Regions from separate parts of the Klebsiella grimontii genome, predicted to be linked through region 3. Evidence: predicted binding sites of a transcription regulator. Region 3 holds the regulator's gene; each other region holds the start of a gene.
What was found. Region 3 encodes ArgR, which controls arginine synthesis, uptake and breakdown. Its sites were predicted from a motif close to ANTGAATAAAAATACANT; they were not measured.
Positions count from the first base shown of each region.

Region 1: a site for ArgR is predicted at 1,209-1,226, ahead of argC (N-acetyl-gamma-glutamyl-phosphate reductase). Genes of this name have one in related genera too.
Region 2: a site for ArgR is predicted at 2,151-2,168, ahead of argA (amino-acid N-acetyltransferase). Genes of this name have one in related genera too.

Region 1 covers NZ_CP169721.1:5,535,834-5,542,003, reverse strand. Annotated here, with positions in the region: gene argE (acetylornithine deacetylase) at 10-1,161, opposite strand; gene argC (N-acetyl-gamma-glutamyl-phosphate reductase) at 1,346-2,350, shown strand; gene argB (acetylglutamate kinase) at 2,357-3,133, shown strand; gene argH (argininosuccinate lyase) at 3,211-4,584, shown strand; gene oxyR (DNA-binding transcriptional regulator OxyR) at 4,855-5,772, shown strand; gene sthA (Si-specific NAD(P)(+) transhydrogenase) at 5,755-6,170, opposite strand, start outside.
Region 2 covers NZ_CP169721.1:1,012,177-1,018,346, forward strand. Annotated here, with positions in the region: gene recD (exodeoxyribonuclease V subunit alpha) at 1-746, shown strand, start outside; gene argA (amino-acid N-acetyltransferase) at 787-2,118, opposite strand; gene amiC (N-acetylmuramoyl-L-alanine amidase AmiC) at 2,346-3,599, shown strand; gene cobD (threonine-phosphate decarboxylase CobD) at 3,617-4,696, shown strand; gene ACE3MN_RS04905 (IS110 family transposase) at 4,907-5,887, opposite strand; gene ACE3MN_RS04910 (L-threonine kinase) at 6,135-6,170, opposite strand, start outside.
Region 3 covers NZ_CP169721.1:514,063-520,232, reverse strand. Annotated here, with positions in the region: gene ACE3MN_RS02475 (GntR family transcriptional regulator) at 1-96, opposite strand, end outside; gene mdh (malate dehydrogenase) at 228-1,166, opposite strand; gene argR (transcriptional regulator ArgR) at 1,579-2,049, shown strand; gene yhcN (peroxide/acid stress response protein YhcN) at 2,404-2,667, shown strand; gene yhcN-B (DUF1471 family stress response protein YhcN-B) at 2,771-3,037, shown strand; gene ACE3MN_RS02450 (barstar family protein) at 3,088-3,363, opposite strand; gene aaeB (p-hydroxybenzoic acid efflux pump subunit AaeB) at 3,504-5,471, opposite strand; gene aaeA (p-hydroxybenzoic acid efflux pump subunit AaeA) at 5,477-6,170, opposite strand, start outside.

The DNA.
Region 1 (6,170 bases), 700 kb from region 3:
GATGCGTATTTAATGCCAGCAAAAATGGTGGACCACCTGAGTGATGAGCTCGCGGGTCGGCTTAATAAAGCGCGTTTCCAGGTACTCATCCGGCTGGTGGGCCTGGTTGATAGAGCCCGGGCCTAATACCAGCGTCGGGCAGAGGGTCTGAATAAACGGCGCTTCGGTACAGTAGTTCACCACGTCGGTTTGCGCGCCGAGGAGTTTTTCTACGACCTCAACCAGTTTATGGTCCGGCGGACATTCGTAACCGGGGATCGGCGGATGCAGTTCAGAAACGGTCAGGCGGCCAGGCCAGCGCTCGCTCACCGGCGCCAGCGCCTCGTTCAGCAGCCCGTTGAGATCGTTGAGCGTCATTCCAGGCAGCGGACGAATATCCATATGCAGTTCGCAGCAGGCGCAAATGCGGTTGGAGGCATCGCCGCCGTGGATGGCGCCGAGATTCAGCGTCGGCCAGGGAACGGTAAAGGCGGCATAGTGATAACGCTCTTTTAAGTCGTCGCGCAGCTGCATGATGCGGCCAATGGCGTCGTGCATCAGTTCAATCGCGTTGACGCCGCGTGCCGGGTCGCTGGAGTGGCCCGACTGCCCCTGAATGCGAACCGCGTTGGACATGTGGCCTTTGTGCGCGCGTATCGGCTGCAGCGATGTGGGCTCGCCGATAATGGCGCAATCCGGTCGCAGCTGGGTCGTCTCGGCGAAGTAGCGGGCGCCGGCCATGCTGGTCTCTTCATCGGCCGTCGCCAGAATATAGAGCGGCTTTTTCAACTGAGTGACGTCAACGTCGCGCAGGGCGTCAAGAATAAAAGCGAAGAAGCCTTTCATATCCGCGGTGCCGAGACCATACAGCTTATTGTCGTGCTCGGTCAGGGTAAAAGGGTCGCGGGTCCAGCGGCCATCATCAAACGGGACGGTATCGGTGTGCCCGGCAAGCAGCAGGCCGCCAGCGCCGTGGCCGCTGCTGGCCAGCAGGTTGAATTTATTGCGCGTGTCCGGGACTGGCTGAACTTCAACATTAAAGCCGATATCGCGGAACCAGCCAGCCAGTAAATTGATTAAAGACTCATTGCTTTGATCCAACGCCTCTTCGGTTGCGCTGATGGAGGGTGTGGCGATCAGCGCGCGGTAAATCTCGATAAAGGGCGGTAATTTGTTTTTCATTGTTGACACACCTCGGGTCGTGATAGTATCAATATTCATGCATTATTTGTGAATAAAAATACATTATCGTTGAGCGTAAGAAAACCCATCGAATGTAAGGATGATGCTCTTACGGCTCAGCAGGGTGGGGAAGGCAACGGTCTTCCAGGGCAAATATACGTAAGCAAGAAGGTGAAGAGCCCCAATGTTGAACACGCTGATTGTGGGCGCCAGCGGTTATGCCGGCGCAGAGCTAGTGGCCTATGTAAATCGCCATCCTCATATGACCATAACCGCATTGACGGTCTCCGCGCAAAGCAATGATGCGGGAAAATTAGTTTCCGATTTGCATCCGCAGCTGAAAGGCATTGTCGATCTGCCGCTGCAGCCGATGTCCGATATCAGCGAGTTTAGCGCCGGAGTCGATGTCGTTTTTCTGGCTACCGCGCACGAGGTCAGCCATGACCTGGCGCCGCAGTTCCTCGCCGCTGGCTGCGTCGTGTTCGATCTCTCCGGGGCGTTTCGCGTGAATGACGGCGCCTTCTATGAAAAATATTACGGTTTCACTCATCAGCATCCTGAACTGCTGGAGCAGGCGGTTTACGGCCTGGCCGAGTGGAGCGTCGAAAAGCTAAAAGAAGCCAATCTGATCGCCGTACCGGGCTGCTACCCGACGGCGGCTCAGCTGTCGTTAAAACCGCTGATCGACGCGGGGCTGCTGGATCTTAACCAGTGGCCGGTGATCAACGCGACCAGCGGGGTCAGCGGTGCCGGGCGTAAAGCCTCTATCGGCAATAGCTTCTGCGAAGTCAGCCTGCAACCTTACGGCGTTTTCAACCACCGTCATCACCCGGAAATTTCAACCCACCTGGGCGCGGATGTGATTTTTACCCCGCATCTGGGCAATTTTAAGCGTGGGATTCTGGAGACCATTACCTGCCGTCTGAAGCCCGGCGTGAGCAAAGAGCAGGTCGCGGCGGTGTTCCAGCAGGCCTATGCGGATAAACCGCTGGTACGTTTATACGATAAAGGTGTCCCTGCATTGAAAAATGTCGTGGGTCTGCCATTCTGTGATATCGGTTTTGCGGTCCAGGATGAACACATCATCGTGGTGGCGGCGGAAGACAACCTGCTGAAAGGCGCGGCCGCGCAGGCCGTGCAGTGCGCTAATATTCGTTTCGGCTTCGCTGAGACGCAGTCTCTTATTTAAGGTGTGATGATGAATCCTTTAATTATCAAACTCGGCGGCGTCCTGCTGGATAGCGAAGAAGCGCTGGAGCGCCTGTTTACGGCGCTGGTGAACTACCGCGAATCCCATCAGCGCCCGCTGATTATTGTGCACGGCGGCGGCTGCGTGGTGGATGAGCTCATGAAGCAGCTCAACCTGCCGGTAAATAAGAAAAACGGTCTGCGGGTCACGCCAGCGGATCAGATCGACATTATTACCGGCGCGCTGGCGGGAACCGCCAATAAAACGCTGCTGGCGTGGGCGAAGAAGCACGGCCTGGCTGCCGTTGGGCTATTCCTCGGCGACGGCGATAGCGTCAAAGTGACGCAGCTTGATGAAGAGCTCGGTCATGTCGGATTCGCTCAGCCGGGTTCTCCGGCGCTGATTAACACGCTGCTGGCGGGCGGTTATATGCCGGTCGTTAGCTCCATCGGCGTCACCGATGAAGGCGAGTTGATGAACGTCAACGCCGACCAGGCGGCGACCGCGCTGGCGGCAACGCTCGGCGCAGACCTGATTCTGCTGTCTGACGTGAGCGGCATTCTTGATGGCAAAGGGCAGCGCATTGCGGAAATGACCGCCGAGAAGGCTGAACAGCTGATCGAGCAGGGCATTATCACCGACGGCATGATCGTCAAAGTGAATGCGGCCCTGGACGCGGCGCGGACATTAGGCCGCCCGGTCGATATCGCCTCCTGGCGCCACGCGGAGCAGCTCCCGGCGCTGTTTAACGGCACGCCGATCGGCACGCGTATTCTGGCATAATCAATTTATCATTTTGTCGGCCCGGTAAGCGCAGCGCCGCCGGGCAATAAAATTCAAAGATATTAAGGAAGCATGTTATGGCACTTTGGGGTGGGCGTTTTACTCAGGCAGCGGATCAGCGGTTCAAACAGTTCAACGACTCTTTGCGCTTTGACTATCGCCTGGCGGAGCAGGATATCGTTGGCTCTGTCGCCTGGTCCAAAGCGCTGGTGACGGTGGGTGTTTTGACTGCTGATGAACAACAGCAGCTGGAAGAGGCGCTGAACATTCTGCTGGAAGACGTGCGGGCTAACCCGCAGCAGATCCTCGAAAGCGATGCGGAAGATATTCATAGCTGGGTGGAAGGTAAGCTGATCGACAAAGTCGGCCAGCTGGGCAAAAAGCTGCACACCGGGCGTAGCCGTAATGACCAGGTGGCGACCGACCTGAAGCTGTGGTGCAAAGATACCGTTGTGGAACTGCTGTCGGCGAATCGTCAGCTACAAAGCGCGCTGGTCGAGACGGCGGAGAATAACCAGGACGCCGTCATGCCGGGCTATACTCACCTGCAGCGCGCGCAGCCGGTGACGTTCGCCCACTGGTGTCTGGCCTATGTCGAAATGCTGGCGCGTGATGAAAGCCGTCTGCAGGATGCGCTTAAACGTCTGGACGTCAGCCCGCTGGGCTGCGGAGCGCTGGCGGGTACCGCCTATGAAATCGATCGTGAACAGCTTGCCGGCTGGCTGGGCTTCGCATCGGCGACCCGCAATAGCCTGGACAGCGTGTCCGATCGCGATCACGTACTGGAACTGCTGTCCGATGCCTCAATCGGTATGGTTCACCTGTCGCGTTTTGCCGAAGATCTGATCTTCTTCAATACCGGCGAAGCGGGCTTTGTTGAGCTTTCTGACCGCGTGACTTCTGGCTCATCCCTGATGCCGCAGAAGAAAAACCCGGATGCGCTGGAGCTGATCCGCGGTAAATGCGGCCGCGTGCAGGGCGCGCTGACCGGCATGATGATGACCCTCAAGGGGTTGCCGCTGGCCTACAATAAAGATATGCAGGAAGATAAAGAAGGGCTGTTTGACGCGCTTGATACCTGGCTCGACTGCCTGCATATGGCGGCGCTGGTGCTCGACGGTATTCAGGTAAAACGCCCGCGCTGCGAAGAAGCGGCGCAGCAGGGTTATGCGAATGCCACCGAACTGGCGGATTATCTGGTTGCTAAAGGCGTGCCGTTCCGTGAAGCGCACCATATTGTCGGTGAAGCGGTGGTCGAGGCCATTGCCCAAGGCAAGCCGCTGGAAGATCTGCCCCTGGCCGATTTACAGAAATTTAGCCGCGTTATCGCCGAGGATGTCTATCCAATCCTGTCGCTGCAGTCGTGTCTGGATAAGCGTGCGGCTAAAGGCGGCGTTTCTCCTCAGCAGGTTGCTCAGGCGATTGCCGACGCTAAACAGCGCCTGGTTTGAGTCGTCTGCGGGGCTGCCTGTAAGGTGGTCAATATATGAAGCTCGGGCAACGCCCGGGCTTTTTTTATGCCAAAAAAAAGCGGACACAAGGTCCGCAAAAGTTCACGTTGGCTTTAGTTATCCGGGTAGAAAACTGTTGAGGAAGCGCGATGATTTTCTGCAGTTTTCCTCATTTATGGGTTTATTATTGAACAGAAACCTTGATAGGGATAATCGTTCGTTGCTATTCTATCTATCGCCATGGACTATCGTGGCGATGGAGGATGAATAATGAATATTCGCGATCTTGAATATCTGGTAGCGCTAGCCGAACACCGCCACTTCCGCCGTGCGGCGGATTCTTGCCACGTCAGCCAACCTACGCTTAGCGGGCAAATCCGTAAGCTGGAGGATGAGCTCGGCGTGATGTTGCTGGAACGCACCAGCCGTAAGGTTCTGTTCACCCAGGCAGGGCTGCTGCTGGTGGATCAGGCGCGTACCGTGCTACGCGAAGTCAAAGTGCTGAAGGAAATGGCAAGCCAGCAGGGAGAGACCATGTCCGGGCCGCTGCATATTGGGCTGATCCCGACGATTGGCCCTTATCTGCTGCCGTTGATTATCCCGATGCTGCATCAGACCTTTCCCAAGCTGGAAATGTACCTGCATGAAGCACAAACCCATCAGCTTTTAGCGCAGCTTGATAGCGGTAAGCTCGACTGCGCGATTCTGGCGCTGGTCAAAGAGAGCGAAGCGTTTATTGAGGTGCCGCTGTTTGATGAGCCCATGATGCTGGCTATTTACGAAGATCACCCGTGGGCGAACCGCGAGTGCGTGCCGATGTCGGACCTGGCCGGTGAAAAGCTGCTGATGCTGGAAGACGGCCACTGCCTGCGCGATCAGGCGATGGGTTTTTGCTTTGAAGCGGGCGCCGATGAAGATACGCATTTCCGGGCGACCAGCCTCGAAACGTTGCGTAACATGGTGGCTGCCGGTAGCGGCATCACGCTGCTGCCAGCCTTAGCCGTGCCGCAGGAGAGAAAGCGCGATGGCGTGGTCTATGTGCCCTGTATCAAGCCGGAACCGAGACGTACCGTGGGGCTGGTTTATCGCCCGGGTTCGCCGCTGCGTAGCCGCTATGAACATCTGGCAGAGGCCATCCGCGGGAAGATGGATGGCCATTTCGATACCGCGTTAAAACAGGCGGTTTAAGCCATTTAACGCGGCTACCCGATAGGCTTCCGCCATCGTCGGGTAGTTAAAGGTGGTGTTAACGAAGTACTCAATGGTGTTACCACCGCCTTTCTGCTCCATTATCGCCTGGCCGATGTGAATAATTTCGGCCGCGCGCTCGCCAAAGCAATGAATCCCAAGGATCTCTTTCGTTTCGCGATGAAACAGGATCTTCAGCGTACCGACGCTCATGCCGACAATCTGCGCTCGCGCCAGATGCTTGAACTGCGCGCGCCCTACCTCGTAAGGCACTTTCATGGCCGTCAGTTGCTGCTCGGTTTTGCCAACGGAGCTGATTTCCGGAATGGTGTAAATACCGGTAGGGATATCTTCAATCAGATGCGCCGAGGCTTCGCCTTTCACCAGCGCCTGGGCTG
Region 2 (6,170 bases), 500 kb from region 3:
GTTTTGGCCGCCACTCCGGTATCGGCCATCTGGCCTGGGCGGTGAACAGCGGTGAACGCCGCGCGGTCAGGGAGACGCTGCGTCAGTCGTTCGACGATATCGCCCTGCATCCGCTGAGCTCCACCGAGGAGTATGAAGCGATGCTCGTTCAGGCGCAGGCGGGCTACGGCCGTTTTCTGCAGCTGCTGCGTGAACGGGCCGAGCCCGCAGAGCTGATTGCCGCCTTTAGCGAGTTTCAGCTACTGTGCGCGCTGCGCGATGGCCCTTATGGCGTCAGCGGCGTGAACGAACAGCTGGAGCAGATGCTGAACCGCAAGCGGGCGATTGCTCTGCCGCGCCATTCGCGCTGGTATGAAGGCCGTCCGGTGATGATTTCCCGCAACGACAGCGCGCTGGGGCTGTTTAACGGCGATATCGGTATCGCGCTGGAAAGAGACGATGGCCTGCGGGTGTGGTTCCCGATGCCCGATGGCAGCATCAAGTCGGTACAGCCAAGCCGTCTGCCGGAGCACGATACCGCCTGGGCGATGACGGTGCATAAATCGCAGGGGTCGGAGTTCGATCACGCGGCGCTGATTCTGCCATCGCGCAGCGTGCCGCTGGTGACCCGCGAGCTGGTTTATACCGCTATTACGCGTGCCAAACGGCAGCTGTCGATCTATGCCGATGAGCAGGTGCTGACCCAGGCAGTTGTCGCACGTACCGAACGGCGCAGCGGCCTGGCGGATATCTTTTCCGCCCGGTGATGTTATCCCCGGTCAGCCGTGCGCTTTCCGGGGGAGAGAATCAGGCCAGGTCGGCCATCAGCACCTTGGAGCGGCGCTGATAGTTGTACATCTCTTTTTTGCTTTCCGGCAGCAGGTCGACGTCGACCGGCGTAAATCCGCGCTCCTGGAACCAGTGAATGCTGCGGGTCGTGAGCACAAACAGCTTGCTGAGGCCCATTTGCTTCGCCTGCGCGGCAATACGCTCGAGCAGCACTTCGCCGCGCGATGAGCTGCGGTAATCCGGATGCACCGCCACGCAGGCCATTTCGCCGATCTTCTCTTCCGGGAAAGGATAGAGCGCGGCGCAGGCGATAGTGGTGTTGTCGCGCTGAATAATGGTGAATTTATCGATTTCCATCTCCAGCTGCTCGCGCGAGCGCCGCACCAGAATACCCTGCTGTTCCAGCGGGCTAATCAGCTCAAGGATGCCGCCGATATCGTTAATGGTGGCGCGGCGGATCTGCTCGGCGCTCTCCATCACTATCTGGGTGCCGATACCGTCGCGTGAGAATAACTCCTGCAGCAGGGTGCCGTTTTCCTGGTAGCTGATCAGGTGGCAGCGACGCACGCCGCTGCGGCAGGCTTTTACCGCGCCGCGCAGGAAGCGCACGGTGCCGGAGCTGTAGTCTTCGTCCGCTTCCATCTCTTCAACCCGCGCCTGGGCTTCGTTGGGGAACAGCTCGGGGACGATCTCGCCATCCTGGTTGTAAACGCCCTGCGATGAGCAGAAGCCAATCATTTTTTCGGCTTTCAGCTTAATCGCCAGCTGGGTGGCAATCTCTTCGGAGGTCAGGTTAAAGCTTTCGCCGGTGACCGACACCGCAACCGGGCCCATCAGCACGATCGCGCCGTTATCCAGCTGGCGGTGAATAGCTTCTTCATCAATGCGGCGAATGCGCCCGCTGTGGCAGTAATCCACGCCGTCATCCACGCCTAACGGCTGCGCGATAATGAAATTGCCGCTGACCACGTTGATGTGGGCGCCCTGCAGCGGCGTATTGTTGAGGCTCATCGACAGGCGCGCGGTAATTTCCAGCTGCAGCATACCCGCCGCCTGCTTAACCAGCTCAAGCGTTTTGGCGTCAGTCACTCGGGTTTGTTTGTGATAAACCGGCTCATGGCGATGCTCCGCCAGGTTGGCGTCAATCTGCGGACGAGCGCCATAGACCACCACCAGGCGAATGCCCAGACTGTGAAGAAGACCAATGTCGTTGACAATACTAGAGAAATTATCATGCTCAATGGCTTCTCCGCCCAGCATGATGACAAACGTTTTACCCCGATGGGCGTTAATATAGGGGACAGAATGGCGGAATCCCTCTACCAGTTCGGTGCGACGTTCCTTCACCATGACACAACCTCAATGCATGATTATTCGTAATTACTGTATTTTTATTCTGTTTTACCGGCAAACGCAAGCCCCAATTTTGGGCGGAGCCAGGAAAAAGGTGTGAGCCAAATCAGGGTGTCAAAGATTGTTTACCCTTTTATTGATGACAGGTTATACGCCTTTCGTTAAAGTTTCCGGTCAATCTGTTTGTTTTCAATACGAATGATTTCTTACTGCTTGGGAGTGGCATGTCGGGATACAAGTCAGGATTAAGCCGCCGCCGTTTTTTACAAGGGGCGGGCGCCATGTGGTTAATGAGTGTGAGCCCGGTTGGCCTGGCTGCCGCGGCGCAGGTGGTTGCCGTACGCGTCTGGCCATCGTCGACCTACACCCGCGTGACCGTGGAGTCCAACCATATCCTGAAATATCGGCAGTTTGCGCTCAGCAATCCTGAACGTCTGGTGGTGGATCTGGAAGGGGTTAATCTCAATTCCGTACTTAAAGGCATGGGGGGGCAGATTCGCGGCGACGACCCCTATATTCAATCCGCCCGCGTGGGGCAGTTCGATCCGCAAACCGTACGCATGGTGTTTGAGCTAAAACAGAACGTGAAACCGCAGCTGTTCGCGCTGGCTCCGGTCGCCGGGTTTAAAGAGCGTCTGGTTATGGACCTCTATCCCGCTAACGCCACCGACGTGCAGGATCCGCTGCTGGCGCTGCTTGAAGATTACAACAAAGGCGATCTTCAGCGGCAGGTTCCGCCGGCGGAGAGCGGGCCTAAACCGGGTAAAGCCGGGCGCGATCGGCCCATTGTTATCATGCTCGATCCCGGCCACGGCGGCGAAGACTCCGGCGCGGTGGGGAAATACCGCACCCGCGAGAAAGACGTGGTGCTGCAGATTGCCCGACGGCTGCGCGCGCTGATCGAGAAAGAGGGTAATATGAAGGTCTATATGACCCGCAACGAGGACGTCTTTATCCCGTTGAAGGTGCGCGTCGCCAAGGCGCAGAAGCAGCGCGCCGACCTGTTTGTCTCTATTCACGCCGATGCCTTTACCAGCCGTCAGCCCAGCGGATCGTCGGTGTTTGCCCTGTCAACCAAAGGGGCCACCAGTACCGCGGCTAAGTATCTGGCGCAGACCCAGAACGCCTCGGATCTGATCGGCGGCGTCAGCAAAAGCGGCGACCGCTACGTCGACCACACGATGTTCGACATGGTGCAGTCGCTGACCATCGCCGACAGCCTGAAGTTCGGCAAGGCGGTGCTGGAAAAGATGGGCAACATTAATAACCTGCACAAGAATCGGGTTGAGCAGGCGGGCTTCGCGGTGCTGAAGGCGCCGGATATTCCATCGATTCTGGTGGAAACCGCGTTTATCAGTAATGTCGAAGAAGAGCGTAAATTGAAAACGGCGAAATTCCAGCAGGAAGTAGCAGAGTCGATTCTGGCAGGGATTAAAGCCTACTTCGCCGACGGCGCGACGCTGGCAAGGCGAGGGTAACGCAACAGGAAAAGTACATGGCTCTACTGAAGAGCGCCCACGGCGGCAATATCCGCGAGGCCGCCGCGCTATTGGGCATCTGTGCGGAACAGCTGCTGGATTTTAGCGCCAATATCAATCCGCAGGGGATGCCGGAAAGCTTAAAGCGCGCCATCATCGACAATATGGCCTGCGCCGAACGCTATCCTGACGTTGAGTATCAGCAGCTGCACCTCGCGCTGGCGGAACACCATCACATCCCCGCCTCGTGGATCCTCGCCGGAAACGGCGAAACCGAAGCGATCTTTACGCTGGTTCAGGGCCTGAAGCCGCGCCAGGCGATGATCGTCACCCCCGGCTTTGCCGAATACCGCCGGGCGCTGCAGTCGGTGGACTGCACGGTGCGGGAGTTTCTGCTGCGTGAAGAGGATGGCTGGCAGCTCACCGGGACGATTCTCGACGCTCTGACGCCGGATCTGGACTGTTTGTTTCTCTGCACCCCGAACAACCCAACCGGTCTGCTGCCCGAGCGCCGTCTGCTGGAACTGATTGCTGAACGCTGTAAGTCGCTGGGAATCGCCCTGATTCTCGATGAAGCGTTTATCGATTTTATCCCCGATGAGACAGGATTTATTCCGCTACTGAGCCACAATCCGCACGTGTGGGTGCTGCGTTCGCTGACTAAGTTTTATGCTATTCCCGGTCTGCGCCTTGGGTATCTGGTCAATGGCGATGCGCGGGCGGTAGCGCGAATGCGCGAGCGCCAGATGCCGTGGTCAATCAACGCCTTTGCCGCGCTGGCGGGGGAAATCATTCTCCAGGATAGCGTCTATCAGCAGAAAACCTGGCGGTGGCTGGCGGAAGAGGGGCAGCGCTTTTACCATCAGCTGCGCCACGTTCCCGGTCTGACGGTCTATCCCGGGCAGGCAAATTATCTGTTTCTGCGCTGCGAGGTGCCGGATCTGGATCTGCAATACGCAATGCTGCAACAGCGCATCCTGATCCGCAGCTGCGCCAACTACCCGGGGCTTGACGGGCGCTACTTCCGCGTCGCGATCCGCAGCCAGCAGGAGAATACGCAGCTGCTGACGGCTTTCAGGCGGGTTTTTAACGGGTAGATGTTCCGAGCGTCTGCCGCCATTGTTCGTCTGCAGTTCTTCCCGGTGGCGCTGCGCTGACCGGGCTACGGGTTCACCGTCGTCTGCGGACCGGTAGATACTGTGAACGCCTGCAACTCTTTTCACCATTGTCATCTTCTCCGGCTCCCGGATGACAGGCACAACAACGACAGCGACATCCCGCGCTGTCGTTTCAGCCGGCACGCTTTCTTACGCTATCAACAGCTCATGCTGTGACGCATCGAACGCCTTTCCTGACTTCAGTACACCGTACGCCACCTGCGCCAGCTTTCGCATCATCGCCCCTATGATGACTTTCGCACGCTTACCATTCCCTTCCAGCCTTTTCCTGAACGCTTTTCCCCACGCCGTATGGTACAGCGCCGATAACGCTGGCATGTATAGCGCTTTGCGCAGATGAACCGGTCCCGCTTTGCTCATCCGGCTCGCCCGCATCACGCTGCTGCCTGACTCATGCTGCACCGGCGTCAGTCCTGCATACGCCGCGAACTGCCGCCCTGTACCGAACTTCAGCTTCAGGCCCGTATACGCCAGCAGAACCGCCGCCGTTTTCTCTCCGATGCCCGGGATACTGTTCAGCAGCTTCCGCCGTTGTTTCATATCCGGGTCATTATCCGTCAGGTCTTTTATCTGTTTTTCGATACGCGCCAGCTCCGCGCTCAGACACCCCAGCAGGATATCAATGCTGGTCAGCTGAACTTCCGGCGCGGTTTCCCGCCGGTTTTTCTCCTGTGTCTGCATCTCTGTCAGCGCCTGATGGCGTAACACCAGGGCTTTCAGTGCCCGCTCTGTCGGATGGGGGGCCTCCCAGGCTGGCGGGCGTTTTTCCCGGCAGAAGTGAGCCAGCATACGGGCGTCCACTTTGTCGGTTTTACTGCGCAACCCCTCACTCTGTGCGAAAGCTTTACTGAGGGCGGGGTTGATGACGGACACGGTATACCCGGCATCACTCAGATGCGCGGCCGCGTCTTCCATGTAGGTGCTGGTGGATTCCATGCAGACATGGGCACGGTTCACATCATGGCCGCGAAGCCAGCGGACCAGCGCTTCGTGCCCGGAGAGGGTATTGTCAAATTTTTTACAACGATGCCGGCCATCAGGGCGAAGAATATCGACATCCAGTTTAGCTTTGGCGACATCAATACCGATGAAGTGGAGTTCATTTTCCATAGTGAAACCAACCTTGCGAATACGGGTTACCGGTGAAAGCCGGTCCATGATACTGTCCGGTTTATCACATGAGAAAGAACGGCGGTCCGGTGCAAAGGATCTACGGAACAGGCGCGAAAGCCTAAGCCCGGACACGGCATCCGGACCGCCATCAGAGAGAACTGGCCGGTTCTTTCTGACGGGTTAATCATACAAGCCCGGACAGATGCGCAAGCATCGCCTCCGGGGAGGTATGGCTGCGGCAGAGTTAGCGCAGTTCGACGCCGCCCTGCACCATGCGCAG
Region 3 (6,170 bases):
GAGCTCATCCCCCGGTTTCATACTGCCGGAAAGGATCTCGTAACGGATCATTTGAGTAATGTGGTCCCTGGTCTGCTTTCTTTCAATTTTTTTCACGACGTCCTCGTTTGTTGCCGCTCAAGACGCGGGGAGTTTAGCAGATTTACCAGCAGGTTGAGTCATTCCGGGGCGGGAGAAAGGCATAAAAAAGCCGGAACCCAGGCTCCGGCTTCTCTTTTTATGAAACGTTATTTATTCACAAAATCTTCGCCAAGGGCGATATCTTTCTTCAACGTATCCAGCATCCCCTCCAGCGCCTGCTGCTCAAACGCGCTCAGTTTACCGATAGACTGACGCTGCTCTACGCCATTTTTACCTAACAGCAGCGGCTGCGAGAAGAAGCGGGCATATTGGCCATCACCTTCAACATAGGCGCATTCCACCACGCCTTTCTCTCCCTGCATGGCGCGAACTAAAGAGAGACCGAACCGCGCGGCGGCCTGCCCCATTGATAGCGTTGCTGAGCCGCCACCGGCCTTTGCTTCAACAACTTCAGTACCGGCGTTTTGAATGCGTTTAGTCAAATCCGCCACTTCCTGCTCGCTGAAGCTGACGCCCGGAATTTGTGACAGTAAAGGAAGAATAGTCACACCGGAGTGGCCGCCAATCACCGGAACCTCAACGTCTGACGAAGATTTGCCTTTCAGTTCAGCGACAAAGGTATTCGAGCGGATAATATCCAGCGTCGTGACGCCAAACAGCTTGTTCTTATCGTAAACACCGGCTTTTTTCAGCACTTCTGCGGCAATCGCCACGGTGGTGTTCACCGGGTTGGTGATAACCCCGACGCAGGCCTGCGGGCAGGTTTTGGCGATTTGCTGTACCAGATTTTTCACAATACCGGCATTAACGTTGAATAAATCGGAGCGATCCATACCGGGCTTACGCGCTACGCCCGCGGATATCAGCACCACATCAGCACCTTCCAGCGCAGGGGTGGCGTCTTCGCCGGAAAAACCTTTGATTTTTACATCGGTAGGGATATGGCTAAGATCAACCGCCACGCCCGGCGTTACCGGAGCGATGTCGTACAACGAGAGTTCTGAACCTGAAGGCAGTTGGGTCTTAAGTAGTAGGGCAAGCGCCTGGCCAATTCCACCAGCGGCGCCGAGGACTGCAACTTTCATCCTAAACTCCTTATTATGGTTAAAATAGTCTTTCGTTACTCCGTCGCCTGGACCTTAATTCACAAGATGAACAATTACAATAATTATGGCTGAAGAATGCGTGGTCGTGCGCAGCGATGCAGCAGCTTCGCATTTTCCTCCCTGAGACTGACCATCCAGCAAAGCGTAGTACCGGATCGACTGTTGGTTACAATACACCCAGCGCGTTGAGCAGAACAACATCATTTAATAACATTTCATTTACTTTTGTAGCAATTTGCGCCCCGTGACGAAAGCATGTTCCTTATTAGGGTTTTTTGCTAAAATATGCGCCCTTCATAACATTATTTACGCTTCTCCCCGCGGATTATTTGCATAAAAATGCATGTTTATGCATAATGATGTTGTTTTTACCACCATAATTGGGTGACTTATGCGTAGTTCGGCAAAACAAGAAGAACTGGTTAAGGCGTTTAAAGCGCTGCTTAAAGAAGAAAAATTCAGCTCTCAAGGTGAAATCGTACAGGCCCTGCAAGAGGAAGGCTTCGATAATATCAACCAATCGAAAGTCTCACGTATGCTCACCAAGTTTGGCGCCGTACGCACGCGTAACGCCAAAATGGAAATGGTTTACTGCCTGCCCGCCGAGCTTGGCGTCCCGACGACCTCCAGCCCGCTAAAAAACCTGGTGCTGGATATCGACTATAACGATTCGGTCGTGGTTATTCATACCAGCCCAGGCGCAGCACAGCTGATCGCCCGGCTTCTGGACTCCCTGGGCAAAGCCGAGGGTATTCTCGGCAGCATTGCCGGTGATGATACTATCTTTACCACTCCGGCCAGGGGTTTTACCGTTAAAGAGCTGCATGACGCTATCCTCGTCCTGTTTGAGCAGGAACTCTGATGCCCTTCCCTCTGGTTAACGCCAGAGGATATTCCTTCAAAAAATTATCATTTCTTTAACATTTTGTGTGTTTTTCCGCTTCTATACATTCATTTACGTGATGAAACCGGCTTAAGCGCACAAAAGATCAAATCCATATAACTTAATGATTTTATTAATCATTATTGCCTATCCTGGCGAAATTGTGACATTTCTAATTCTTATACGTTATAAAAAAGACATTTCTTTGTGATTATTTACATGAAAAACAATTAGCAAGGTATTAATATTTTCAGTGATTAGTGTATACTTGATTTTGTGATGAGGGTCACGAAACAAAGACCCCCAACAAAAAGATTCGACGAGGTGAACATCATGAAAATCAAAACCACTGTAGCAGCATTAAGCATCCTTTCCGTTCTGTCTTTCGGCGCCTTCGCCGCTGACTCCATTAACAGCGAACAGGCTCAAGGCCGTCAGGCAATCGGCACCGTTTCCGTCGGCGCGGTAAGTTCTTCCCCGATGGATATGCACGAAATGCTGAACAAGAAAGCGCAAGAAGAAGGTGCTTCCTCTTATCGCATTATCGAAGCACGTACCGGTGACCACTGGCACGCTACGGCTGAACTGTATAAATAAGATTTAACGATTGTCGGTCATTAACTGAAACAGAATCTCTCCAGCGGCCTCAGGTTCATTAAAACCTCCCGCCGCTGCAAATATTAAGGTTGGAGAAAAAATTATGAAAAGCGCAATTATCATCGCATCCCTGGGTCTGGCTTCCGTTCTCTCTTTCGGCGCAAACGCCGCCGTTAATCAAGTGAACGCTGAACAGGCGCAAAATCTGCAGTCCATGGGCACCGTTTCCGTTTCTCAGGTAGGCAGCGCGCCGATGGATATGCGCCAGGAACTGGCGGCTAAAGCTGAAAAAGAAGGCGCCAGCAGCTACCGTATTATTGAAGCCCGTACCGGCGATAACTGGCACGCTACGGCTGAGCTGTACAAATAAACCCTCGTCGTCTTATCCGACGACTTGCCCCCGCTCTGTCGGGGGCTTTTTTATGGCTGCCGCACATTAAAACGAAGCTCCCCTTCCAGCTCTTCTTCCGCCTCATCAAATAGCAATATTATCGCGCCAAAGCGCCGTCGCTGATTATCGCTTAAATGAATAAACTCAATCTCCAGCGGCAGGGGCAGCAGCCCGGCGGTCACCGCTTCCCACAGCGAATCAAGGTTGTTCACCTTCTCACGCGCTAAGCCAAAGGTACGTGAAAACTCACGATAAAAATCCTGCTGTTCAGCTATTTCATCAAAATCAAAGGTATAGGTAGCCATTGCCCGCATCCTGTCCACACCTGCAACTTTTCATAGCCCGGTCATCCCGGCGTGTAGTTCCACTCTGACGGTGGAATTCATACTCAGACAATTAAGTATAGCGATAAAAAAACCGACGCTTCAGGCGTCGGTTCTGGCGGCTAGCTATTGGTTAATACATGCTGGTACTTATGCAGCATCTCCACCAGCCTTCGCACCGGCTCGGTCACCTGCGGAGAGGCTTCCCAGAGCTGTAATTTTTGCTGGTAGATATCCAGCTCATCAAGCAGGCGGGCAAAATAGTAGCGGCGCTTATCATCGCTGCTGGCGGAAATGACGCGATCCGCCGTACGACGCAGCTGCCGGTGAAATACCGACAGGTCGTCATTTATCGGTACTGGCGCGTCGCGCAGGCGCTGATGGGCAATAATCAGGGTCAGCGCCAAACGAAAGCGCGCGATATCGCCGGGGAATTTATTCAGCAACAAAAAGAGCTGACGATACAGGGCCGGCAAATGGTTTTCTTTGCGTCGCGCCGTATTGGTGGTCAGCGATGATACCGCCGCCGAGACAAACTGGTTGAGCAACACGCGACCGGTGCGAGCCTGAGAGTTATCGCGAACCAGTAAGATCACCATCAGCGCGAGGAAACACCCCACGATCTGGCCTAAGGCGCTATCCAGAAATTGGTTGAATTGAAACTTCATCGGATTATCCAGCACCAGAATATTAATGGTGCTGGCCAGCGCCCCCAGCGAACCCAGCCGCCGCTTTTGCACCTCGATACCGATAAAAAATGCCATCACCGCCAGGCTGATGCACAGCAGCAGCATACTTTGCTGCGTCGCGGGCATAATCACGAGGAAAAACAGCGCCCCCAGCGGTAATGCCGCCAGCGTGCCGTAGAGGAAATCGATAGCCACCATTCGCGGATTAGGTAAACGCATCGCTAAGGCCGTAACAACCGCGATCATCACCATCGCCCCGCTCCCTGAAGTCCAGCCGGTCCACAGCCAGAACAGCGTACCGAGGATACAGGAGATAGACGTACGCCAAAAGTTGACCATCGCATGGTGTCGCTCGGCGGATTCCGCCTTCACCACCACTTCGCCTTGCAGCACTTCCGCTTCAATACGGCTGATTTTGGTATTGCCGACCACGCCCCGCTTCAAAAGCAGATAGCGCGTCGCGGCCCCGACCCAGCTGTAGATCGTCACCGGCGTATTGTGCTCTCCCTTCCAGGTCAAAAAGCGGCGCATCCGCTTTAACTGGCGGTGCACGTCCTGCACGGTCTCAACCGGTTCAGCGAACAGCTCGCGGTAGTCATCGGTGACCATCTCAGGCCGGGTATTCTGAATCAAATAGGTTTCACAGGCTTGGGTAATTAAGGTCAGAGAGAGGGTATTGATCGCCTTCAGCCGCTGGTTCACTTTTGCCCAGCGCGAAGACTCCATAATTAAGTTTCCGCGCATCCCTTCCAGTCCGTTGGTGCGGCGAACCAGCGCGCTCCAGGCCTTATCGACTTCATCTTTATCGGCATACGCCACGCAAAGCTGCATCAGGCGGTATTGATCGATCAGCAGGTTATCCAGCTCAAGGTCGATCTCTTTTTTAATCGAACGCGGCGAAAATAGCAGGTCGGCCACGATGGCGCTGACGATACCAACAACAATTTCACTGCACCGTTCGACGGCGAACTGCGGCGCCAGCATCGGCTCTTCGTGGATAGTGATAATAATGATAAGCGCGGTATAGCCCGCCAGGCCCCAGGCATAGGAGTTCTCAACCCGCACCAGCGAGGAGATCCAGGTACAGAACCCTGCCCACAGGCAGCAGACCAGCACCATCAGCAGCGGGGCGCGAATCATCAGGATGATAATCGCCAGCGCGGCGATACAGCCGATAAAGGTACCGACAATACGCAGCATCCCGCGATAGCGGATAGCCCCGGAGTAAGGCTCTCCGCCGGCGGCAAACGCCGGGCCGGCGGCCACGATGGCTGCGGTAAGCACCGCCCAGCGCGGTGTTTCCAGCTGAAAGTGAAAACCGACGAATAACGCCAGCACTACCGCACAGGCTAATTTAACGGCAAAGCGGAGATGCCGGGATTCGATGGTGAAAATCCCCATGGCGATTAACCGAACTCACGCAGGCGCATCGCCAGTTTCTGGAAGAAACTTGTCCGGCTGGAATCGCGGTCGTCTTTACCGGTGATCACCACCGTCGCGGTCGTCCCGGCCGGCCAGAGGTTGCCCTGCTGCTGGTCAAGGTGAATACGTACCGGCACCCGCTGCGCCAGGCGTACCCATTCAAGATTAGAGTCAATAGAGGCCAGCCCTTTCGTATCGCTGCTGCTGCTGGCATTGGTGACCCCAGCAGCGATGCTGTCGACGGTGCCTTTAAGAGTTTGCACGCTTCCCAGCGGGGTAATTTCGGCGCGGAAGCCGGGGCGCACGCCCTCAAGCTTGGTCTCTTCCAGGTAGGCCATCACATAGAAGGTATTCTGCTTGACCAGCGCAACCGCGGTAGAACCGCGGGTGATAAACTCGCCGCTGTAGACGTTCAGGTTCGTCACCCAGCCGTCAGCCGGGGCGCGAATGACCGTGCGTTCAAGATCAAGCTTCGCCAGATCGCGACTCGCGGTCGCTTTTGCCAACTGATGCTCAACGGTTTGCAGAACGTTATTCGCCTGGTCAATCTCCTCCCGGGACATGGCCTGGACGCCAAGGCGGTTACGACGGCCGGCTTCAACGCGCTTCTCCTGCGCCAGAGTCTGGTAATAGGAGACATCGGCTTCAGCCTCAGCTAAGGCTTTCTGGTAACGCGGC